Regions from separate parts of the Friedmanniella luteola genome, predicted to be linked through region 2. Evidence: predicted binding sites of a transcription regulator. Region 2 holds the regulator's gene; the other holds the start of a gene.
The links. The regulator HrcA, encoded in region 2, represses chaperone genes, less so after heat shock. The targets are predictions, from matches to a motif close to TTGGCACTCGNNNNNNNCGAGTGCCAA.
Positions count from the first base shown of each region.

Region 1 (7,085 bases), 2.3 Mb from region 2:
GACCCGTCGAGCGCCCCGAGGTCGACCAGCATCCGCATCGTCGGGGCCGTCGTCACCCCGTACCCGAGCAGGTCGTCGTAGCCCAGGGCGTTGACGACGGCCGGGCCGCCGCCCACCGGGTAGTGCCCTCGGTTGAACAGCGCCTCGACCGGGGCGATGCCGCTCTGGCCGAGCGTCAGGCTCTCGAGCCGCACCTGGTGCAGGTGACCCCAGCGCCAGCCGTCGGGGTCGCGGGACATCAGCGAGGTGATCTCGGAGCGGGCGTCGGTCATCGCCGCCAGCAGGATGTCGTCGCGCCGCTCGACCTGCGGGGTCGTGACGTCGTCCCACCAGGCGTTGTCCGGGTCGGCCAGCAGCCTGTCGAGGACGGCGTACCACCGGTCGCCGCCGTGCGGCCACTGGTCCTGCGGCAGCTCGTCGCGGAAGGTGAGCTCGAGCAGGTCGTGCACGACGACGTTGTAGAAGGCGGCGGGCGCGGAGTCGGCCGAGGCGCTGTAGTCCCAGCCGACGAGCGTGCGCTGCCCCTCGGCGACCCACGGGTCGGCCACCCGCACCTTCAGCAGGGCCGGGACGAGAGCGGCGGCGGGCCGCACCGTCTCGTCGTAGAAGATCTGCTCCGCCGCGTCGAGGGTCAGCGGGGGCGCGTCGGCCAGCCGGTCGCGGATCTCCTGGCTCCGCCAGCCGTAGGAGTAGCCGGAGCCGACCGGGTAGGGGTACTGCCGGCCGATGACCTGCTGGTTGGCCGCCACCAGGTAGCCGCTCGGCGGGTTGTAGGTGTAGGGCAGCTGGGCGAACGGGATCCGGCCCGTCCAGTCGTACCGCTCGTCCCAGCCCGGGGACGGCGTCCGGCCGTCGCCCCGGCCCCGGACCGGCAGGTCGCCGGGCAGCTGGTAACCGATGTTCCCGGCGGTGTCGGCGTAGACGAAGTTCTGCGACGGCGCGGACAGCAGCGCCAGCGCGGCCCGGAACTGGCGGAAGTCCTGGGCCCGGTTGAGCCCCAGCAGCGCGTCCATGGTGCGGCCCGGGGTGGAGCCGACCCAGGCGACGGACACGGCGTAGCCCGAGCCGCCCGACTCCCCGCGCTGCGCCCCCACCCGCTGCAGCGCGGCGCTGACGTCGGACAGCAGCGGCCCGTGCCGCGACGAGCGGATCCGCAGGGCGCGCGGCTGGTCCTCGCCGCGGACGCGGATCTCCTCGGTGCGCTGCTCCAGCGGCTCGTACACCGGACCGCGGCGGACCGTGTCGCCCTGGACCTGCTCGAGGTAGAGGTCCTGCACGTCGGCGTAGCTGGTGGTCATCCCCCAGGCGACCGCGCTGTTGTGGCCGATCACCACGCCCGGCACGGCGGCGAGGCTGAAGCCGGAGACGTCGAACGGGCACGCCTTCGACACCGTGCGGCAGTGCAGCCCGACCTGGGCGAAGGTCGAGGGGATGGAGGTGGCCAGGTGCGGGTCGTTGGACAGCAGCGCCTTCCCGCTGGCCGTCCGGGAGCCCGCCACGACGAAGGAGTTGGAGCCGATGCCGCCGGCCCCGTCGGCCGTGCCGAGGACGGCGGGCAGCAGCCGGTCGACCGCGGCCGCACCGGCGAGGGCCGGCTGGGCGGCCTGCAGCTGGGCCCGGGAGAGCCCGGCCGGGGCCGGCCGACCGGAGACCAGCGCCGCGTCCGGGTCGAAGGCCCGTCCGCGGACGTCGCCACGGTCGAGGATCGGGTCGTAGCCCTCCAGCGGGTGCTGCGGGTAGAGCTCGGCGACCCGGCCGGGGCCGAGGGTGGCGCTCAGCAGGCCGCGGGAGGCCTCGTCGTCCTGGTTGGACCCGAGCTGCCAGGCCATCACCTTGAGCCACGCCAGCGAGTCGGCGGCCGTCCACGCCTCCGGGGCACCGCGCAGCCCCTGGACCCCGAGCAAGCGGTACTCGAGGGACAGCTCGGCGGGTGACCGCTCGCGCAGGTAGCCGTTGACCCCGGCCGCGTAGGCGTCCAGGTAGCGGCGGGTCGAGGAGGACAGCAGGCGCAGCTCCTGCTCGGCCACCCGGCGCCAGCCCAGCGTGCGGACGTAGGCGTCCGTGCTCACCTGCGACTCCCCGAACAGCTCGGCCAGCCGACCCGCGGCCAGGTGACGGCGGAAGTCCATCTCGAAGAACCGGTCCTGGGCGGCCACGAAGCCCTGGGCCTCGAAGAGGTCCTCCGGGTTGTCGGCGTAGACGTGCGGGACGCCGCTGGCGTCACGGAGCACCTCGACCGGAGCACCCAGCCCGGGCAGGGTGAGCCGGCCCTCCGTCGTCGGGGTGGACTCGCGGACCAGGCTGACGGCCAGGAAGGGCAGCACGACCAGCGCCAGCACGACGACGATGGCGGGGAACAACAGCCAGCGGGGAAGGCGACGCACCGGCTCAGCCTAGTGACCGCGGCCGTCCCCGCCCTCCCTCCGCAGCCGCGGCCCGCGGGTGCGTTGGCAGTCGTTATGCTGGAGTGCTAAGTGCGTCGTATCGTCACCGGCGCCTGATCCACCTGAGACCGGAGAGAGCACGCTCATGCCTACCTACCAGTACCGGTGCACCGAGTGCGGGCACGACCTCGAGGCCGTGCAGAAGTTCACCGACGCGGCGCTGACCGAGTGCCCGAACTGCGGCGGCTCCCTCCGCAAGGTGTACAACGCGGTCGGCGTCGTCTTCAAGGGCTCGGGCTTCTACCGCACCGACAGCCGCAAGGCCCCGTCCGAGAACGGCTCCTCCGGGGGAGGCAGCAGCTCCACGCCCGCCAAGGAGACCGCCGGCAGCGGCTCGGGCAGCAACGGCTCGGGCAGCAACGGCTCGGGCACCAACGGCTCGGGCCCGCAGGGGACGTCGGCGCTGGCCAAGGAGTCCTCCGGCAGCGGCTCGTCCTCGTCCTCGTCCACACCCAGCAAGGCCGCCAGCTCCTAGGGCTGTGGACGACGCGCACGCCCCGGCGGCGCGTCCCGAGACTGACGGCGTGACCTTCCCGCCGTCCCCGCGCACCCGTCGCCGGCCCGCCGCCCTGACCGGGCCGGGTCGGCGTCACCCCCTCCGCACGCTGCTGCGCGCCGCCTCCTGGCACCGGCGTCCGCTGGCCGCGGTCGCCGCGGCCCTCGCCGTCCTCACGGCGGTCTCGGCCGCCCTGCCCGAGGGCCCGCCCGAGCGCACCGTGCTGGTCGCCGCGCACGAGCTGGCCGGCGGCAGCGTGCTGACGGCGGCCGACCTGCAGCGTCGGCCTCTCCGGGCCGCCGACCTGCCCGCCGGCGCCCTCACGGCGGCGGAGCAGGCGGTCGGCCGCGCGGTCAGCGCACCGGTCGCCCAGGGTCAGGTGCTGACGCCGCTGGCCCTGGTCGCTCCCCGGGCCGGACCGGCGTCCGGACGGGTGGTGGCGCCGGTCCGGCTCTCCGACCCCGGCCTGGTGACCCTGCTGCGGCCCGGGGACGTGGTCGACCTGGTCGGCACGGACGAGCAGGGCGGCGGCGCGTCCGTCGTCGCCCGGAGCGCCCGGGTGGTGACCGTGCCGCACGTGGACGAGGAGACCGCGACCGGCAGTGACGGAGGTCTCGTGCTGGTCGAGGTGCCGACGGGCACCGCGACGGCGCTCGCCCGGGCGGCGGTGGCGGGTCCGCTGACCCTGACCTGGCACTGACCGCAGTCCCGCCCGCCCCGGCGTCGCCCTGCTACCGTCCGGCGTCCCAGCCCGATCACCGAACTCGCCGGAGGAAGCACGATGCTGCAGGGATTCAAGGAGTTCCTCCTGCGGGGGAACCTCATCGAGCTGGCGGTGGCCTTCATCATGGGCACCGTCTTCGCCGCGGTCGTCCAGGCGTTCACCAGCATCGTCCTCGACCTGCTGGGTCTGGTCGTGCGGGTGGAGGGGCTCAGCGACGTCGCCGTGCGCGGCATCAACGTCGGCAACTTCCTGACCGCGCTGATCACCTTCGTCCTCACCGCGGCCGTGCTGTACTTCGCCGTCGTCGTCCCCTACAACCGGTTCAGCCGGGTCCGCAAGGCCGACGAGCCCGAGCAGGCCGCGTCCACCGAGGACCTGCTGGCCGAGATCCGCGACCTGCTCCGGGCGCAGAACCGGGGCTGACGCAGAACCGGCCGCCGCTCCGCCTCAGACGCCGTGGTGGGGCGGCACGTCCTGCAGCAGGCGGCGCTCGTCGGCGGTGAGCGGTCGCTCGCCGGCAACCACGGTCGGCGACGGCCCGGTCAGCCGGCGGCGGAGCTCCGCCAGCGCCGCCCCCAGCTGGGCCGCACCCAGACCCTCGGCGAGGTCGGCCGGCAGCGGGTGGGCCCGGGTCAGCTCGGCGACGTCGACCTCCGCGCCCAGGCGCGGGCGCAGCAGCGCGGTCAGGGCGTCGAGGTCGGGACGGGGCTGGCGCCCGAGGTCGTCGAAGCGGACACCGGTCACGGCGTAGGCCAGCGCCTCGTGCCAGGCGGGCACGTGCTGGTCGTCCATGACACCTCCGGCTGGTCGAGAGCCACCCATGGTCGCAGACCGGGCGGAGGCCCGTCGTGACGGGCGTCGCACGGACGGAGGAATAGCCAAACTAATTGAACGTTGAATCAACCGTGACCGACCTCGATGTGAACGCCGCCGACCTGAACGCCTTCGAGCAGGAGTTCGACGCCCCGCTCGCCGTCCCGGCGGGGGTCGCCGACCAGCTCTTCCGACAGGCGGCCACCGCCTACCGCTTCTCCGACCAGCCCGTCACCGACGCCCAGGTGCGCGCCGTGCACGACCTCCTCAAGTGGGGTCCGACGGCGATGAACACCCAGCCCCTCCGGATGGTGCTCGTCCGCTCCCCCGAGGCTCGGGCGCGTCTGGTCGAGCACATGGCCGGCGGCAACAAGGAGCGGACCGGCGCGGCCCCCCTGGTGGCGCTGCTGGCCGCCGACGTCGACTTCCACGACGAGCTGGACCGTGTCTTCCCCGTCTACCCGAACGCGAAGGCCGGGTTCGCCGACGAGGCCGGTCGCGCCGCCGCGGCCCACACCAACGCCGTGCTGCAGGCGGGCTACTTCATCCTGGCCGTCCGCGCCGCGGGCCTGGCCGCCGGTCCGATGGGCGGCTTCGACGCCGACGCCGTCAGCCGGGAGTTCTTCCCCGACGGCCGCCACCGCGTCTTCATGGTGGTCAACCTGGGCCACCCCTCGGCGGAGTCCTACCGCCCGCGCCAGCCGCGGCTGGGCTACGACGAGGTCGTCACCACCGTCTGACCACGACGGGCACGGGGGCCCGCACCCCTGGGGGTGCGGGCCCCCGTCGACCGCGGCCAGCCGGCGCTGGTCCGCTCAGCCCTGCAGCACGGTCCCGGCGGGCACGGTGCGCGGCCCGCCCTCGTCGGGCAGCCGTCCGGCGCCGACGACGGTGACGTCGGCCTCGAAGGTCCAGTCCCCCTCGACGGCCAGGCCGCTGGCCCGCCGGAGCGACGGGGCGCCGGCCGGGAAGCGCGCGTCGAAGGCCGAGATCGTCTTGTAGTGGTCGCCGGCCAGGTCGACCAGTGGCGCCGGGTCGGTCACCCGCACCAGGTGGCCCGCGTCGTCGACCTCGTAGACGTCGGAGCGCAGCAGCAGCAGGTCATTCGTCGTCTTGACCGGCAGGAAGCGCTCGCGGCCGACACCGATCGCCGTCGCGCCGTCGAAGACCTCGACCGCCGCACCCATCGCGCACTCGATCTGGACCACCGGCGTCGAGGTCGGGTCGGCGGGGTCGACCGTCTTCTCGTTCTTGATCAGCGGCAGGCCCAGCACCGACCCCCGCTCCTTGAGGGTGCGGGAGAGCACCTGGAGGTCGAACCACAGGTTGTTGGTGTGGAAGTACGGGTGCCGGTGCTCGTCGGTGAAGTAGTGCATCTCCTCCTTGGCCGTCTGCGCGGTGTCGCGCAGGATCAGCTGGCGGTCCGCCTTGCGGACGGCCAGGTGACCGCCCTTGCGGTCCGCCGCCGTCCGACGGCAGATCTCGGCCGCGTAGGGGGCACCGCTGGCGGCGAACCAGCCGGCGATGGTGGCGTCGGGGGCAGCGCCCAGGTTGTCGGAGTTGGAGACGGAGGCGTAGCGGTAGCCCAGCGCCAGCAGCCGGTCCAGGAGACCGGACGCCTCCAGCGCCGGGTAGAGGTCGCCGTGCCCGGGCGGGCACCACTCAAGCGTCGGGTCCGCCGGCCACGCGACCGGCGTCAGGTCGTCGGCGCGCAGCCGGGGCTCCTGGCTCTGCAGGAAGTCGAGGTCGAGGCCCTCGACGGCGAGGTCGTCGTAGCCGGCCAGGGCGGCGAGGGTGTCCTCGCGGGTGCGGAAGCTGTTCATGAAGACCAGCGGCAGGGTGGCGCCGGAGCTGGCGCGGGCGGCGCGGACCTGGTCGACGATGAGGTCGAGGAAGCTCTTGCCGTCCCGGACGGTCAGCAGGGACTTGGCGCGGTCCAGCCCCATCGACGTGCCGAGCCCGCCGTTGAGCTTGATGATCACGGTGGCGGCGAGGGCGGACCGGGCCTCCTCGTCGCTGATCGTGACGTCGCTGAGCAGGTCGGGGTCCTCCAGCGGGTCGATGCTGTCCTCGGAGATGACGCCGCTGACGCCCTCCTCGAGCTGGTGGTAGTAGTGGCTGAAGACCTCGATGGCCTGCGGGTTCACCCCGGCGGCGACCATCTTGTCCTGGGCCTGCTGCAGTCCCTGTGCGCTCATGCCCCTGATCCTAGGGAGGTGCCGCCGGGGCGAGCGGCCCGGGACGGCGGCGGAGCGGACGGCGCTACTTCTTCTTCGCGGGCGGCTTCGGGGTCACCGCGGCCAGCACGGCCCGGGTGGCCTTCGTGATCTGCGCCTGCGCCGCCGCCCGGTCGCCCGTGGGCGTCCCGTCGCCCGGCTGGTCGCCGTAGTCGCCGAACCAGCTGTGCACCGCGCCGGGCACCACCACGTAGGTGGTGTCGGGCGGCAGGTCGTCCTTGGCCGCGTCGATCGTGGCCGGGGTGCTCAGGCCGTCCCGCTCGCCCGCCACCGACGTGACGCGGAGGTCGGGGCGCTCCAGCCGACGCGCCGGGTAGGACGCCCACAGCACGAGCCCCGCCACCCGGGCGTCGCCGACCGTCGGGGTGCCG
Region 1 covers NZ_LT629749.1:718,033-725,117, reverse strand. The annotation lists gene BLT72_RS03390 (penicillin acylase family protein) at 1-2,384, opposite strand, end outside; gene BLT72_RS03385 (FmdB family zinc ribbon protein) at 2,530-2,919, shown strand; gene BLT72_RS03380 (SAF domain-containing protein) at 2,969-3,640, shown strand; gene BLT72_RS03375 (MscL family protein) at 3,722-4,087, shown strand; gene BLT72_RS03370 (hypothetical protein) at 4,112-4,456, opposite strand; gene BLT72_RS03365 (malonic semialdehyde reductase) at 4,570-5,217, shown strand; gene BLT72_RS03360 (UTP--glucose-1-phosphate uridylyltransferase) at 5,293-6,675, opposite strand; gene BLT72_RS03355 (alpha/beta hydrolase) at 6,740-7,085, opposite strand, start outside.
Region 1: the regulator HrcA is predicted to act here: its motif matches at 2,448-2,474, upstream of BLT72_RS03385 (FmdB family zinc ribbon protein).

Region 2 (7,085 bases):
GGCGCTCCCGTCGCCGCCACCGCCGCCCCCCGCGCGGGCAGCGGGTACCGGGGCGGGCTCCAGGTGCTGCAGCCCGGCACCGGCCGGATCACCGGGGACCACTACCTCAGCCCGGAGGCCGACGAGGTGCTCTGGGGGTACGTGCCCGCGATCGGCGCCGAGCCGGTGCTGGAGATGGGGTCGGGCGAGACCGTCACGATCGACGCCCTCTCCCACGAGGGCATCCTCGAGGACCAGGGCCGCGACCCGCGGGCGTTCTTCGCCGGGCAGGGCGTCCGTCCCCGCGAGGTGCTGGACGACGCGGTGGCCGTCGCCCGTGACTACGACCGGACGCCCCGCGACTTCGACGTCGACGGCCCGCACGTGGTGCTGGGCCCGATCTACGTCCGCGGGGCCCGCCCCGGCGACGTGCTCAAGGTCGAGACGCTGGCGGCGGTGCCGCGGGTGCCCTACGGCGTCGTCTCCAGCCGGCACGGCAAGGGCGCGCTGCCGCAGGGCCCGGGCCGGACCGCGCCGGCCGGGATCACGCGCTCGACGAGGTCATGCCGCCCGTGTCGACCGACGGCCGCGCCACCGGTGACCCCACCCGCTACGGCAACGTCTCGGTCTTCACCCCCGTCGAGAGCCGGCGGGGCCGGCTGTACGGCCGGATGGACCGCTCGGACGGGGCCGTGCGGTTCCCGCTCAACCCCTTCATGGGGATGATGGGCGTGGCCTCGGCGCCGGCCGAAAACCTCAACGCCCCGCAGGTCAACTCGATCCCGCCGACGCTGGGCGGCGGCAACATCGACATCAGCCTGCTGGGCCCGGGCTCCACCTTCTACCTGCCCGTCTTCGACGAGGGCGCCCTGTTCTACGTCGGCGACCCGCACCTGGCGATGGGCGACGGCGAGGTGGCGCTGACCGCGATGGAGGGCTCGCTGCGCGCCACCTTCCGGCTCACGGTGTGCCGGCCGGGCGCCAGCGGGGTGCCGTCGGTCGCCTACGGCTACCCCTTCGCCGAGAACGCCCGGTCCTGGGTCCCGATCGGGCTGTCCGACCCGGACGGCGTCGTCGGCGGCCAGGTCAACGACCTCGACATCGCCATGCGCAGGGCCGTGGTCAACGCCCTGGACTTCCTGCAGGACGACCTCGGGATGGAGCGGGCGGTCGCCTACGCCTACCTGTCGGCGGCGGCCGACTTCGTCGTCTCCCAGGTGGTCGACCGCACCGTCGGCGTGCACGCGGTCATCCAGAAGTCGCACTTCCGGTAGGGCGGTGGCGGCGCTCAGCCCTCCGGCAGCGGGTGGTCCTGGGTGACGAAGTCGATCAGCTGCTCGACGGTGGTGAGCAGCGGCCGCTCCAGGTCGTTCCAGGAGCGGACCCGGCCCAGGATCATCTTCCAGGCGGCGGCGATGTCGGCCTGCTCGGCGTGCGGCAGCCGCAGCACCTCGCAGATGCCGTGCTTCCACTCGACGTCGCGGGGGATCTGCGGCCAGACCTTGAGGCCCACCCGCTCGGGCTTCACCGCCTGCCAGATGTCGACGTAGGGGTGGCCGAGGACCTGCACGTAGCCGCCGCCGCGGCCGCGCTCGACCTGGGCGGCGATCCGGCTCTCCTTGCTGCCCGGCACCAGGTGGTCCACCAGCACGCCGAGCCGGCGGCCGCGCTCGGGCGCGAACTCCTCGACGATGGCCGGCAGGTCGTCGATGCCGCCGAGGTACTCCACGACGACGCCGACGTGCCGCAGGTCCTCCCCCCAGATCCGCTCGACCAGCTCGGCGTCGTGGCGGCCCTCGACGTAGATCCGGCTGGGCAGGGCCACCTTCGCGCGCTCGGCCGGTCCGGCCACGGAGCCCGACGCCGTCCGCCGCGGGGCGCTGGTGGCCGCCCGGGCCGCGACGACGAGGGTCACCGGCTTCCCCTCGTCCAGGAACCCCGCGCCGAGCGGGAAGCTGCGCAGCTTGCCCCGGCGGTCCTCCAGCACGACGATGCCGCGCTCCACCCGGACGACGGCCCCGACGAAGCCGGTGGTCGCGTCCTCCAGCACCTGGCCCGGCTTCACGGCCAGCTCGGTGCTGACGGGCTTGCCGGCCTGCTGCCAGCCGGTGGCCAGGACGTCGGTCGCGTAGCGGTCGGTCGGAGAGCTCACCGGCTGAGCGTAGGCGAGCCGGGCCCGGCAGCCGGGGACCTGACGACGGGGTGGTGCCCGCCGGCTTGCCCGCGGTGGTTGTCTGGGCCCGTGCCGGTGATGTCGATGTTCCCCCTCGGGTCCGTGCTGTTCCCGCACATGCCGCTGCGGCTGCGGGTGTTCGAGGAGCGCTACCTCGTCATGCTGTCGGAGCTCGTCCGGGCGCAGGACACCCGCTTCGGTGTCGTGCTGATCGAGCGCGGCTTCGAGGTGGGCGGCGGCGAGCACCGCTTCGGCGTGGGCACCACGGCCGACGTGGCCCAGATCCAGGCCGAGGACGGCATGGTGGGCCTGGGGGCGCAGGGCGGTGAGCGGTTCGAGGTCGAGGACTGGCTGCCGGACGAGCCGTACCCCCGCGCGGTGGTGCGGGTGCTGCCCGAGCTGGTCTGGGACGAGGCCCTGGAGCCGCTGCGCGCCGAGACCGAGCAGCTGGTCCGCCGCACGCTGGCCCGGGCCAGCGAGTTCGCCGAGGACGTGTGGCCCGCCGACGTCGAGCTGGCCGACGAACCGGTGCCCGCCCTCTGGCAGCTGGCGGCGATCGCCCCGCTGACCGCCCTGGACCAGGTCCGGCTGCTGCGGGCGGAGTCGGCGGAGGCGCTGCTGCAGACGCTGGCGGAGCTGACGGAGGACGCCGCCCTGCAATTCTGACCTCGCTCCGCTCGGTCGCGGATCTCGCTCGGGCCCCCTGTCCTCCTCCCTCCCGGGCAGGACGAGGAGCGTGTCCTGCCCGTCCGGTCGTCCGGACAGCGGCGCGAGATCCGGGTGCCTGGTCGGCGGCGCCGTGACCCGCTCGCCGTGCTCGACCCGCGCTCCCTGAGCTCGTCGAAGCGCCGTCGACCAGCTCAGGCGACGGTGCGGTCAGGCCGCGGGTGCAGGATCGGGCTGGTGACTCAGCGGGCGGCGGGCCCCGTCGAGGCTCGCTGGACCAGCTCGATGGGGAGCAGGACCTGGCGCGGCGCGGCGTCGGCGTCCACCAGCAGGCGGCCGACCTGGCGGCCCCGCTCGCGGATCGGCTGCCGGACCGTGGTCAGGTCCCGGGCCGCCGCGTCGGCGATGTCGTCGAAGCCGCACACCGACACCCGGCCGGGGACGTCGACGCCCAGCTCGGCCAGCGCCGTCAGCGCGCCCAGGGCGAGCACGTCGCTGAGGCCGACCACCGCCGTCGGCGGCTCCGGCCGCTGCATCAGCGCGCGGGCGGCGGCGGCGCCGGACGCCAGCGCGTTGTGCCCGCCGGAGACCAGGGTGATCCGGCCGGGCAGGCTCTGCTGCAGCCCGCGCAGCCGGGAGGCGTAGTCGAGGAACGTGACCTCGGCCGGGTCGAGCTCGACCACCTCGCGGCCGGCCGGGGCGTTCCGCTCCACCAGCACCGCCACGTCGCGGTGACCCAGCGCGGCCAGGTGCTCGCCCACCAGCACGCCGCCGCGCAGGTCGTCGATGGCCACCCAGGACGCCTCCGGGTCGTCGCGGATGTCGGTGCCGACGAAGCGGATGCCGCGGGCGCGGGCGACGGCGGCCGCGGGGTGCTGCTCCGGCAGGCACATGATCGTGAGCGCGTCGATGCTGGCCCGCTGGATCGCGGTGACGTCGGGCCCCTGCTCGGAGAACGCCAGCGGCATCAGCAGCACGCTCGTCTGGTGCTGCTCCACGACCTCGCTCAGCCCGGTGAGGAACTCCACGGCGAAGGGGTCGGAGAAGGCGTAGGAGAGCTGCTCGGTCAGCAGCACCCCGACGGCGCCCGAGCGGCCGACGCGCAGGGTCCGGGCCGCCGCGTCGGGGCCGGCGTAGCCCAGCTCGGTGGCGGTGGCCAGGATCCGCTCGCGCAGCTCGCGGGAGAGCTGGTCGGGGCGGTTGTAGGCGTTCGAGACCGTCGCGGGGGAGACGCCCAGCGTCGCCGCCAGCGTCTTCACCGTCACCCGGCCCATCGTCGTCCGCCCCTTCCTGCTGGCTGGTCGGGACGTGCGCCGGTCCCGACCGGCACCCAGTCTGACCCCGTGGGGGGCGGGGGGACGCTCACGCGAGCGGCAGCGTCGGTCGGGTGCCCTTGACGCCGCGGCCGGCCAGCGCCGCGTACCCGGGGGCCACGGCGCCGGCGACGTGCTCGGCGGGGTAGGGCCAGCTGCCGCGGGCCAGCGCGTCGGCCTCCGCCACGCCGGACTCGACCAGGTGGGTCAGCTCCCCGGAGACGGCGGCCACCCGGCCGCGGGTGCCGAAGACGAACTCGCGGTCCACGAGGTCGCCGTGCCCCGGCACGGCCCGGGTGCCGGCGGTCATCAGCCCGATCACCCCGTCCAGGGTGGCGCCCCAGGCGTGCGGCACGCTGTCCGGACCCCACCACGGGGCCGCCGTCTCGGGCGTCGGCGCGGACTCGACGAGGTCCCCGACGAACAGCAGGTCGGCGTCCGGGACGACGACCACGAGGTCGCCCTCGGTGTGCCCCGGCCCGAGGTGGGCCACCTCGACGCGCCGGTCGCCGAGGTCGACGGCCACGGCGACGGCGATCTCCCGCGCGGGCGGCGCCAGGGCCGCCGGGTCGACGCCGAGGGCCCGGGCGGCCCCCGCCGAGACCGCGGAGGCCAGCGCGGCGGGCAGGGTCTCGTGGCCCAGGGTGGGCACGTCACCGAAGGCGGCCAGCCCGAACGCGTGGTCGGGGTGGGCGTGGGTGACGACGACGCCCACCAGGGGCAGGTCCGTCGCGGCGGCCACCGCGGCCCGCACCGCGGCCCCCTGCTCCGGGCTCGAGCCGGTGTCGACGAGGAGGGCTCCGGTGCGGCCCAGCACCAGGCCCAGGTTCACGGCGTCGGGTTCGGCTACGCAGACGAGGACGCCCTCGGCCACCTCCCGCCAGGGGCCGAGCGAGAACGGCGGGGCCGCGCCGCCCTGCCGGGGCTGGCCTGCCGTCGGCTGCTGGTCCATCCCGCTAGACTGGCACTCTGGCCATCTGAGTGCCAACCCGGCCGCGCGCGGGCGTCCGACGCCCGCACCGCCGACCGCCCGCGACCCGACACGAGGAGGGGACATGGACGACCGCAAGCTCGAGGTGCTGCGCGCCATCGTGACCGACTACGTGTCCAGCCAGGAGCCGGTGGGCTCCAAGGCCCTGGTGGAGCGGCACGACCTCGGCGTCTCCCCGGCCACCGTCCGCAACGACATGGCCGCGCTGGAGGAGGAGGGCTACATCACCCAGCCCCACACCAGCGCCGGCCGGATCCCCACCGACAAGGGCTACCGGCTCTTCGTCGACCGGCTCGGCACGGTCAAACCCCTGTCGCCGGCCGAGCAGAAGGCCATCCACACCTTCCTCTCCGGCGCGGCCGACCTCGACGACGTCCTGCTGCGCACGGTGCGGCTGCTCGCCCAGGTCACCCAGCAGGTGGCGATCGTGCAGTACCCGACCCTCAGCCACTCCACGGTGCGGCACGTCGAGGTCGTCTCGCTCTCCAGCTCGCGGATGCTCCTCATCCTCATCACCTCCACCGGTCGGATCGAGCAGCGCGCGCTGGAGCTCCCCGACCACGAGACCGAGACGCTGGCGTCGCTGCGCGCCCAGCTGAACGCCGCCACGGTCGGCCACCCGTCGTCCGTCGCGGCCGCGCGGCTCAGCGCGCTGGTCGACGAGCTGCCGCCCGAGCTCGGCGCGATCGGCCAGGTGGCCGCGGCCACCCTGCTCGAGATGCTCAGCAGCGAGACCTCCACCCGGATGGTCGTCGGGGGCATGCCCAACCTCACCCGCTACGGCGCCGAGTTCGAGACGACGGTCAAGCCGGTCCTCGAGGCGCTGGAGGAGCAGGTCGTGCTGCTCAAGCTGATGGGCGAGGCCACCACGGCCGACGCCGTCACCGTGCGCATCGGCCAGGAGAACCCGTACAAGGAACTACAGTCGACGTCGGTCGTCGCGAGCGGCTACGGCAGCCAGCTCGACATCTTCGCCACGCTGGGCGTCGTCGGCCCCACCCGGATGGACTACCCCTCCACCATGGCCTCGGTGCGTGCCGTCGCCCGCTACGTAGGCCGTTTCCTCTCCGAAGGATGATCACCCCACACCATGAGCTCTGACTACTACGAGATCCTCGGCGTCACGCGGGACGCGACGCCGGAGCAGATCAAGAAGGCCTACCGCCAGCTGGCCATGAAGCTGCACCCCGACGTGGCCACGGAGGCCGACGCCGGCGACCGGTTCAAGAAGGTCGCCGAGGCCTACGAGGTGCTGCAGGACCCGAAGAAGCGCGACCTCTACGACCGCGGCGGCGACCCGCTCGGCGGCGGGATGGGCGGCTTCGGCGGGGGCGGCGGCTTCGGCGGCCAGGCCGGCGGCTTCGACTTCACCAACCTGGTCGACGCCATGTTCGGGCAGCAGACCACCCGCGGCCCGCGCTCCCGGGTGCGGCGCGGCCAGGACGCCCTGGTGCGGCTGTCGCTCGAGCTGGCCGAGGCCGCCTTCGGCACCACCAAGCCGCTCCAGGTCGACACCGCCGTGCTCTGCCCGCGCTGCAGCGGCTCGGGCGCCACGGAGGGCTCCGAGCCCGAGACCTGCCGGACCTGCCACGGGCAGGGCGACGTGACCCACGTCCAGCGCTCGTTCATCGGCGACATCCGCACCACCCAGCCGTGCCCCACCTGCCGCGGCTACGGGACGGTCATCCCCAACCCGTGCGTCGAGTGCTCGGGCGACGGCCGGATCCGCTCGTCGCGCACCATCAACGTCAAGATCCCGGCGGGGGTCAGCACCGGCAACCGGATCCACCTCGCCGCGCACGGCGAGGTGGGCCCCGGCGGCGGCCCGGCCGGCGACCTCTACGTCGAGCTGGCGGTCGCCCAGCACGAGGTGTTCCGCCGCGAGGGCGACGACCTCGAGGTGGTCGTCAAGATCCCGATGACGGCGGCCGCGCTCGGCACCGAGGTGTCCGTGGCCACGCTC
Region 2 covers NZ_LT629749.1:3,090,906-3,097,990, reverse strand. The annotation lists gene BLT72_RS22780 (acetamidase/formamidase family protein) at 1-705, shown strand, start outside; gene BLT72_RS22775 (acetamidase/formamidase family protein) at 672-1,253, shown strand; gene BLT72_RS14595 (DUF3097 domain-containing protein) at 1,268-2,131, opposite strand; gene BLT72_RS14590 (LON peptidase substrate-binding domain-containing protein) at 2,231-2,818, shown strand; gene BLT72_RS14585 (substrate-binding domain-containing protein) at 3,061-4,092, opposite strand; gene BLT72_RS14580 (MBL fold metallo-hydrolase) at 4,181-5,083, opposite strand; gene hrcA (heat-inducible transcriptional repressor HrcA) at 5,187-6,200, shown strand; gene dnaJ (molecular chaperone DnaJ) at 6,213-7,085, shown strand, end outside.